DNA from 2 places in the Gordonia alkanivorans genome. Region 2 is predicted to be linked to the other one. Evidence: riboswitches for the same ligand, from Rfam matches in the RefSeq annotation. Region 2 holds a riboswitch; the other holds the start of a gene.

Region 1 (4,358 bases), 2.4 Mb from region 2:
ACGCAACAGCGGCATCCGATACCGGCGCAACACCGCCTCGACGGTCGATTTTGCTAGCCGCAGGTGCGCAGCGATTCGTGCAGCGCCCCAGCGACGCAGGAACCGCAACTTGATGATTCGACGTTCCCGGCGCACAGGGAGCTGATGGGGTGACCGGTAGGGGCGGCTGGACCGATCTGCCATGCCGGCCTCACCGGTCTGCCGGTAGCGGTCGGCCCACTTCTTGGCCGTGGCCGGTGAGCAGTTGAACCGTTCGGCGGCCCGTCGTAGAGGCCAGTTCTTATCGACGACGCACTGAGCCAGGGCCAGACGGCCACGTTCGGTGAGGAAGGCATTACGGTGGGTCATGAGGGCCTCTTGGTGATCGGCGTGTGTGTGGTAACCACATCGATACCGGAGGCCCTCACCTGTTGACCGGCACCACGCCGTTCACAACCTCCCCAAGAGTTACAGCTAGGGCAGCTCCGCGATCCCCAGCGCGTTCAGCACGGTCCGCAGCTTGAACGCGGTCTCCTCCAGTTCCGCTTGCGGGTCGGAGTGTTCGACGATGCCGCCGCCCGCCCAGGTGCGCAGGCTCCGACCATCGGCGGCGAGTTCGGCGCAGCGGATGGTCACCATCCACTCGCCGTCGCCGGCGGCGTCGCACCAGCCGACCGCGCCGGCGTAGAAACCGCGGTCGCCCTCGACGTCCCGGATGATCTGTGCGGCAACATCACTCGGGGTTCCGCACACCGCGGGAGTGGGGCCGAGGAGTAGCGCGAGATCGAGTGCGGTGGTCGCCGGGTCGCGCAGCGTCGCGCGGATCGGGGTGGCCAGGTGCCACATCTCGCCGGTCGGCTCGAGCTGTGGGGTCGACGGTGCGTCGACGTCGTCGCAGAGATGTCCAAGGCGCTCGCGCAGATGATCGACGACGAAGGCGTGCTCGGCGAGGTCCTTTGTCGAAGCGGCCAGTTCGGCGGCGGTCGCACGGTCGACGGTCGGGTCGGCGGATCGTGGTGCCGAACCCGCGTAGGGATGACAGGTCACCGTCGATCCCGACTTGCGCAGCAGTGCTTCGGGACTCGCGCCGAGCAACCACGAGCCCGAACCCGTCGCGGCGCCGACATCCACGCCGAAGGCGTTGTGTCCGGCGTTGCCACCGGCCAGGGCGTCGATGAACTCGTCGGGCCGGACCTCCTCGTCGAGGACGAGATCGACGCTGCGCGCGAGCACCACCTTTCCGACGTCGCCCGCGACGATGCGCTTGATCGCGTGTGCGACACGTTCGCGATGTTCGTCGGCATCGGGGTGGAGCACGGTCGAGAGCGCTCGTCGCGACAGCGGGCCTGTCCCGGGCAGCCGTGCTTCGCCGGTCCGGAGTCGTGCGGGGGCGATCAATGCCGCCGGGTCGCGCACATCGAAGGGGATCGCGCCGGTCAGCGACGCGATCTCGCCCGCCCGTAGCGCGGCGGACGCCTCGTCGACGTCGGTGAACGACCGGACCACCCCTTCGCCCCGCACGGTGCCGTGCGGACGCGACAACACGAAGACCTCACTCGATGACACGACAGCCAGGGTACAGGTAAGCCTGCCCTAACTAGGAATCACGGTGAATCTAAATTGACACCCTTCTCCGGGATCCGCGAACCTTGTCGCAGGTCATGAGTGCCAGTGACAAGCCCCGGCTCGCTGGTCGGCAACCCTCCTCCACGGTGGGGTGCTCCGGGTGACGACCTGGCTGCGTTCGAACCCGAATGCGGCAAGTGTGGATTCTCGAGGAGTTCTTGTCATGACTGCTGTGCTCTCGGCACCCGTCACCATCGTCCGCCCGACCCGTGCCGCGGGGTCCGCGATCCCGGACCGGGCGCCCTCCATCCCCGCGCTCGCACCGGTTGTCGGTGCGGATGCGCAGGTTCCCGTCGCCGCCGGACACAGCGTCGGCTACGCCAATCTCGACTACGCGGCGAGCGCCCCGGCGCTGGCATCAGTGGCCGCGCAGGTCGCCGGCGCGCTCGGTGAGTACGCGAGCGTGCACCGCGGTGCAGGTCACCTCTCGCAGGTCACCACCCGTCGCTACGAGGCTGCGCGTGAGACCGTGCGCGATTTCGTCCGCGGCCGCGTCGACGACACCGTCGTCTTCACCCGTAACACCACCGACGCGATCAACCTCGCCGCCCACATCACGCCCGGCGACGTCGTGGTCCTCGACATCGAGCATCACGCCAACCTGCTGCCGTGGTGCGCACCGAAGGACGGCCGCAACCGGGCTCGCGTGGTCACCGCCTGCGACACGATCGAGGACACCCTCGTCGCGATCGAGTCCGAACTCGCCTCGAAGCCGGCGTCGCTGCTCGCGGTGACCGCCGCGTCGAACGTCACCGGTGAGGTCCTCCCGATCAGCAGGCTGGCCTCGATCGCCCATCGCCACGGCGCACGCATCCTGGTCGACGCGGCGCAGCTCGTCGCACATCGCCCCATCTCGATCGTCAGCCACGGCATCGACTATCTGGCGTTCTCCGGTCACAAGGCCTACGCACCGTTCGGTGCCGGCGTCCTGATCGGACGGTCCGACTGGTTCGACGCCGCCGACCCGTACCTCGCCGGCGGGGGAGCGACCGCCGACGTCGAGCTGGGCGGCGGAGAGAGCTCGGCCGGGACCACCTGGCACACCGGCGCCGCCCGCCACGAGGCCGGCTCGCCGAACGTGCTCGGCGCCGTGTCGATCGCCCAGGCGTGCGCCGCGCTCGCCGAGTTGGGTCCGGAGGTCATCGGCCTTCACGAGCTCCGGCTCGGTGAGCGGCTCGACGCCGGTCTCGCTCGCATCGACGGTGTCCGTCCGCTGCGGATCTTCACCGACTCGACCGACCGCGTCGGCATCGCCGGCTTCACGATCGACGGCTTCGCGCCGCGGGCCGTCGCCGAATATCTGAGCAGCGAGCACGGAATCGGTGTGCGGGACGGCAAGTTCTGCGCCCACCCGTTGCTCAAGCGGCTCGGTCATCCCGAGGGTGCCGTCCGCGCCAGCTTCGGTGCGGGCACCACCTCCGACGACGTCGACCGCCTGCTCGACGCACTCGGCGCACTCAGCGCTGGAACGACCACCGCCCGACCAGAACTCGACGAGGGGTATCCCGCATGACCGTCCACATCGACACTCCGCGCACCGCCGTCACCATCGGCCGTCCCGGCTTCCAGGTCGCGATCGCGGGAGATGCTGTCGCACAGACCTTCCCGATCGTCGTGCGTCGCGAGACCCTGCGGGACGCCCAACGGGCGCGCTCGCTGCTGCGGGCCGGCACCCACGACCAGGCGAACTTCGTCGTGGCCCTCGAGATCGAGGTCGCGATCGCGCCGCACGCGGCATCGGCACGCGCCGCGGTCGCGCAGGCCGGAGCCGCCACCGACAACTCGGACACCATCCGCTACGTCGGCACGACCCACGGGCTGATCACCCTGCTGCGCGACATCTACGCCGCCGAGGTCGCCGACGCGGTGATCCTGGTCCCGATCGACGGTTCGGCCACCGACAGCCGAATACGCGAGCAGGTGCTCCCGGCCTTCGCCGAGGCGCGTCACCGGGTCGCCTAAGCCATCAAGGCTTGCTGCGCTCTCGTGTCGTGGGGCATGTCGAGCATCTGACTGGCGAACCTCATCTCGACTGACAGACGTCGATCGACGTCTGTCAGTCGAGATGACATCGACCCGTGGTCGGGCTTGCCGCAAACGCCGACCGCCGACGACAGCATGTGTCGTCGGCGGTCGGTGAGTGACTGCTCGGGTGGCGTCAGCCGCGCGAGGGCTCGTTGGCCTCGTCGGGGTGAGCGGCGAGACGGTCGATGGCCTCCTGGGCGACCTTCTCGGCAGCCTCCCGGCCGACCCAACCGCCCGGCTGGACCTCCTTGCCGGGCTCGAGGTCCTTGTAGTGCTCGAAGAAGTGCGAGATCGGACCCAGCTCGTACTCCGACACGTCGGAGATGTCCTTGATGTGGTCCCAGCGCACGTCACCGGCGGGCACGCACAGCAGCTTGTCGTCGCCGCCGGCTTCGTCGGTCATCGTGTACATGCCGACGATGCGGGCGCGCACGATGATGCCGGGGAAAACCGACTCGGGCAGCAGGACCATCGCGTCGAGCGGGTCGCCGTCCTCACCGAGGGTGCCGTCGATGTAGCCGTAGTCGGCCGGGTAGCCCATCGAGGTGTACAGGTAGCGGTCGAGGTAGACCTTCCCCGTCTCGTGGTCGACCTCGTACTTGTTTCGGCCACCTTTGGGGATCTCGATGGTCACATCGAATTCCACTGTTCCTCCTGGCAGTTGCGGATCGGGGGTGTGATCGCCGGACGGCCCAGATGGCCGCGCGTCGCAACAACGATACTGTTAG
Region 2 (4,358 bases):
TCGGGGTCATCGCCTCGCGAAGAGACGCCGGAATCCGGAGCCGTGCGGACGGCACCACCGGCGTCGTCGAGCACCCCGGTACCAGTCCCGCGCTGAGCGCAGACGGCCGGTTTCAGACCGGGGAGGATCCCGAAAAGTCAGGCGTCGCGGCGAGCGAGCTCGACCGTGCGCTTGAGCAGGTCGCTGATGGCGTCGAATTCGGTGAGGAAGCCGTCGTGTCCGGTGTCGGAGCGCACGACCTGCAAACCGCCGACACAGTTGCCCAGTTCTTCGGCGAGCTCGGCCTGTAACCGCAACGGATACAGGCGATCCGAGTCAATTCCGCCGACGATGACCGGGACCTTGCACTCGTTGAGCGCCTTCTGCACGCCGCCGCGGTTGCGGCCGACGTCGTGATGGTTGAGGACCTCGGTGAGCACCACGTAGCTGCCTGGATCGAAGCGCTGCATCAGCTTCGACGCCTGGTGCTCGAGGTAGCTCTGGACGGCGTACCGGCCGCCGAGCAGCGGCTGCTCGTCGCCCTGCGGTTCGTTGGCGAAGCGCTCGTCGAGTTCGGGCTCGCTGCGGTACGACAGATGCGCGATCTGACGGGCGATGCCCATCCCGGTCAGCGGCGTCTGGCCGGTTCCGTGGTAGTTGCCGCCGTGCCAGGCCGGGTCGGACTTGATGGCGGCGATCTGAGTGGTCTGGATGCCGATCTGGTCGGCGGTGGCGCGGGCACCGACGGCCAGCACCAGTGCGCTGCGAACGCGCTCCGGGTATTCGATGGCCCATTCGAGTGCGCGGGCCCCGCCCATCGATCCGCCGAGAACGGCTCCGACGCTGCGGATTCCGAGGCGGTCGAGGAGCGCGACCTCGGCGCGGACCTGGTCGAGCACGGTGATCTGCGGGAAGCGTGATCCCCAGGGCCGACCGTCGGAGGCGAGAGACCCGGGACCGGTCGATCCCTTGCACCCACCGAGCACGTTGGCCGAGATGACGCACCACTCGTCGGTGTCGATGGCCTGGCCCGGGCCGATGAGGCCGTCCCACCAGCCGGGTGTCTCGTGCTCGGCGTCGGCGGGACCGGTGACATGGGAGTCGCCGGTGAGTGCGTGCAGGGTGAGGATGACGTTGTCGCGGGACGGCGACAACGTCCCCCAGCGCTGGAACGCCAGGGTGACGTTGTCGATCCGTTCACCGCTGTCGAGAGGCAGCGAGCCGATGCTCATGCCGACGAGCTTCCCGTCCGGGACCGATTCCCAGTCGGGCTGATCAGACGCTTGCGCGTTCAGGTCGATACTCACCGACAAAACTGCCTCACCTGTCCTATTTGGCGGCTGCGAAGCCCTGTTCGAGATCCGCCAGGATGTCGTCGATTCCCTCGATGCCCACGGCCAGGCGCACCAGGCCCGGGGTGACACCCGCGGCGAGCTGCTCCTCGGGGGTCAGCTGGCTGTGGGTGGTCGAGGCCGGATGGATGACCAGCGAACGGACGTCGCCGATGTTCGCCACATGGCTGTGCAGGCTCAGGGCGTCGACGAACTTCTTGCCCGCGTCCACACCGCCGTTGATCTCGAAGGCGATGATCGCACCCTGGCCCTTGGGGGCGAGTTCCTGGCCGCGCTGGTACCACGGCGAGGACTCGAGGCCGGCGTAGGCGACGGACTCGACCTGCGCGTGACCCTCGAGGAACTTCGCGACCTTCTGCGCGTTGGCGACGTGGCGCTCGATGCGCAAGCTCAGGGTCTCGAGGCCCTGGGCGAGCAGGAAGGCGTTGAACGGTGCGATGGCGGCACCGGTGTCGCGCAGCCACTGGACGCGGGCCTTGAGCGCGAAGGCCGGGGCGCCGAGGTCGGCGAACACCGCACCGTGGTAGCTCGGGTCCGGGGTGGTGAAGCCGGGGAACAGGTCTTCACCGTCACGCTGGACGCGCCAGTCGAAGGTGCCGCCGTCGACGATCACGCCGCCGATCGCGGTGCCGTGTCCGCCGATGTACTTGGTGGCCGAGTGGACGACGACGTCGGCGCCGTGGGCCAGCGGGTTGATCAGGTACGGGGTGGCGACGGTGTTGTCGATGATCAGCGGCAGGCCGTTGCGGTGTGCGACCTCGGAGATGCCCTTGATGTCGAGGATCTCGTTGTTGGGGTTGGAGATCGACTCGCCGTACAGCGCTCGGGTGTTGTCCTTGATGGCCGCCTGCCACGACGCGGGATCCTGGGGATCCTCGACGAAGCTCACCTCGATGCCCAGCTTCGGCAGGGTGTAGTGGAAGAGGTTGTAGGTGCCGCCGTACAGACGCGGGCTCGACACCACGTGACCGCCGGTTTCGACGATGTTCAGGATCGAGTAGGTCTCGGCAGCCTGACCCGACGACACGAGCAGGGCCGCGACGCCACCCTCCAGGGCCGCGATCCGCTGCTCGACCGCGTCCTGGGTCGGGTTCATGATGCGGGTGTAGATGTTGCCCGGCTCCGCGAGACCGAAGAGGTTCGCCGCGTGCTGCGTGTCGTTGAAGACGTAGGAGGTGGTCTGGTAGATCGGCAGCGCCCGGGCGTTCGTGGTTGCGTCGGCGGCCTGGCCTACGTGGATCTGCTTGGTCTCGAAGCTCCACGTGTCGGCTAGATTGGTGCCTTCGTTGGCATCAGACATGACTGTTGATCACTTTCTACGGTCGGCAGGGCCAAACTCGACCCTGTTGGGGTCCGACCTTCGGACCCGCGCTTGCCGGGGCTTCGCTTCCGCGATCCCACAACCCGGTCATCACCCGGAGCACCCCACCGCGGTTGGAGGGTTGCCGATCAGCAAGCCGGGGCTTGTCGCTGATACTCATGACCTGGCGACAAGGATATAACACGGATGTGAGTGCCAGAGAACCCTCCCGGTCACGCCGAATCGAAGTCCTCGTCAGCCGCCCGAACCGTGTAGTGGACGTGTCCTCCGAGCGGGTGAAATCGGCGGATGAAAGCGTGAATCACCTGTTCAGAATCGTTAGCATTTCTCAGCGTCCTGTCAGGTTCGCTTTCTCCCTTTAGAGTTCCGGTCAACCCCGGTGAAGACGCCTCTTCATCCCTGAAGCGTGTCCGGGTGTGGTGAGGAGTGGGCCTCATGAAGGCAATGAAGCATCTCAGGTCGCGTCGGACGTCGTTTCTGATCGCAACCGCGACCGGCGTGGCGGTGGCCGCATCTTTCGGCTTGGTCGGCGGTGTCCCGGAAGCGAAAGCGGACTCGTGTGGCGCGGGTGCGGTCGTCATCGTGGGCGGCACCAACGACCCGGAGGGGCAGCACCTCGTCGGCGTCAAACAGCGCTACACCGGGCTCGGACCCGACAACAGCCCCGACCCGAACTCCCCGTACGCCGGCGAGGGCGCCTACAAGGTCATCTACGCCGACTATCCGACGACCCTGTGGCCCCTGGGAGCGACGGGTTATGACTCGAGTGTCGCGCAGGGGACCGCGGCAACCAAGTCGGCGATTGCCGGTTATCAGTCACAGTGTCAGGGCAAGCCCGTCGTCGTGGCGGGCTATTCGCAGGGCGCCCGCGTCGCCGGCGACGTGCTGTCCGAGATCGGGAACGGCACGGTCGGCGAGGTCGCCGCGATCGACGAGAACGGCGAGCCGATCCTCGACGACGAGGGCAACCCGGTCATGGTGACCATCGACCCGGACGTCATCAGCGGCGAGCTGTACTCCGATCCGCGGCGAGCCGGCGACAAGACCGGGCGAGGTATCGAGCTGTCGCTGATCGGTGTGATCCCCGGTCTGACGATGTCGGGCCCGCGCGGCGCAAACGGTGCGGACGCGGGATTCGGGACGGTCTCCGATCGTGTGGTCTCGGTGTGCATCGACGGCGACCCCATCTGCGACCTGCCGGACCCGCTGTACGACCCCATCGGTGCCATCGACGGCATCCTCGGATACCAGACGAAGCACTTCCTCTACCCGTGGGCGATGTACCGCGACCCCGCGTCGCAGTGGGATACGCGGCCGGTCTCGTGCAGCGGCACGGGGACCCCGTCCGGGACGGTCTGCATGGTGGGGGCCAAGTCGGCGTTCGCCGAGCTGGTCCAGGGCTGGGCGAAGGACATCGGGTACACCGGCGAGATCGGCGACTTCCTGTCCGGCCGTCCGACGATCGGCCTGCCGCTCGGCATCACGCTGGCCAATCTGCAACCCGTCGTGCGGCTGGTCCAGGGTTTCCTGCCCCCGCTGCCGCAACTCGGTTACGGCGCCTACCTGCCCGACCTCTTCGTGTTCGAGGACATCCTGCAGGGCATCGTCAGTCTGTCCCCGGCACGACTCATGCGCGGTGTGACTGCTCTCGCGGACAGCGTGCGCAGCATCGTGCTGCTGCCGGTGAACTTCGTGCGGTACTGGGC

Evidence for each region. A riboswitch is a leader RNA that binds a small molecule or an ion and turns the genes downstream of it on or off. The one in region 2 is predicted to bind S-adenosylmethionine.
Region 1: linked by a shared signal. The riboswitch ahead of C5O27_RS07900 (aminotransferase class V-fold PLP-dependent enzyme) and the one ahead of C5O27_RS19130 (bifunctional o-acetylhomoserine/o-acetylserine sulfhydrylase) in region 2 are both predicted to bind S-adenosylmethionine.

Annotation. Positions count from the first base shown of each region.
Region 1 covers NZ_CP027114.1:1,725,833-1,730,190, forward strand. The annotation lists gene C5O27_RS07890 (IS481 family transposase) at 1-348, opposite strand, end outside; gene C5O27_RS07895 (isochorismate synthase) at 454-1,524, opposite strand; SAM riboswitch class IV at 1,637-1,751, shown strand; gene C5O27_RS07900 (aminotransferase class V-fold PLP-dependent enzyme) at 1,769-3,118, shown strand; gene C5O27_RS07905 (hypothetical protein) at 3,115-3,567, shown strand; gene C5O27_RS07910 (inorganic diphosphatase) at 3,764-4,276, opposite strand.
Region 2 covers NZ_CP027114.1:4,216,804-4,221,161, reverse strand. The annotation lists gene C5O27_RS19140 (Hsp70 family protein) at 1-96, shown strand, start outside; gene metX (homoserine O-acetyltransferase MetX) at 138-1,292, opposite strand; gene C5O27_RS19130 (bifunctional o-acetylhomoserine/o-acetylserine sulfhydrylase) at 1,309-2,631, opposite strand; SAM riboswitch class IV at 2,695-2,816, opposite strand; gene C5O27_RS19125 (cutinase family protein) at 3,088-4,358, shown strand, end outside.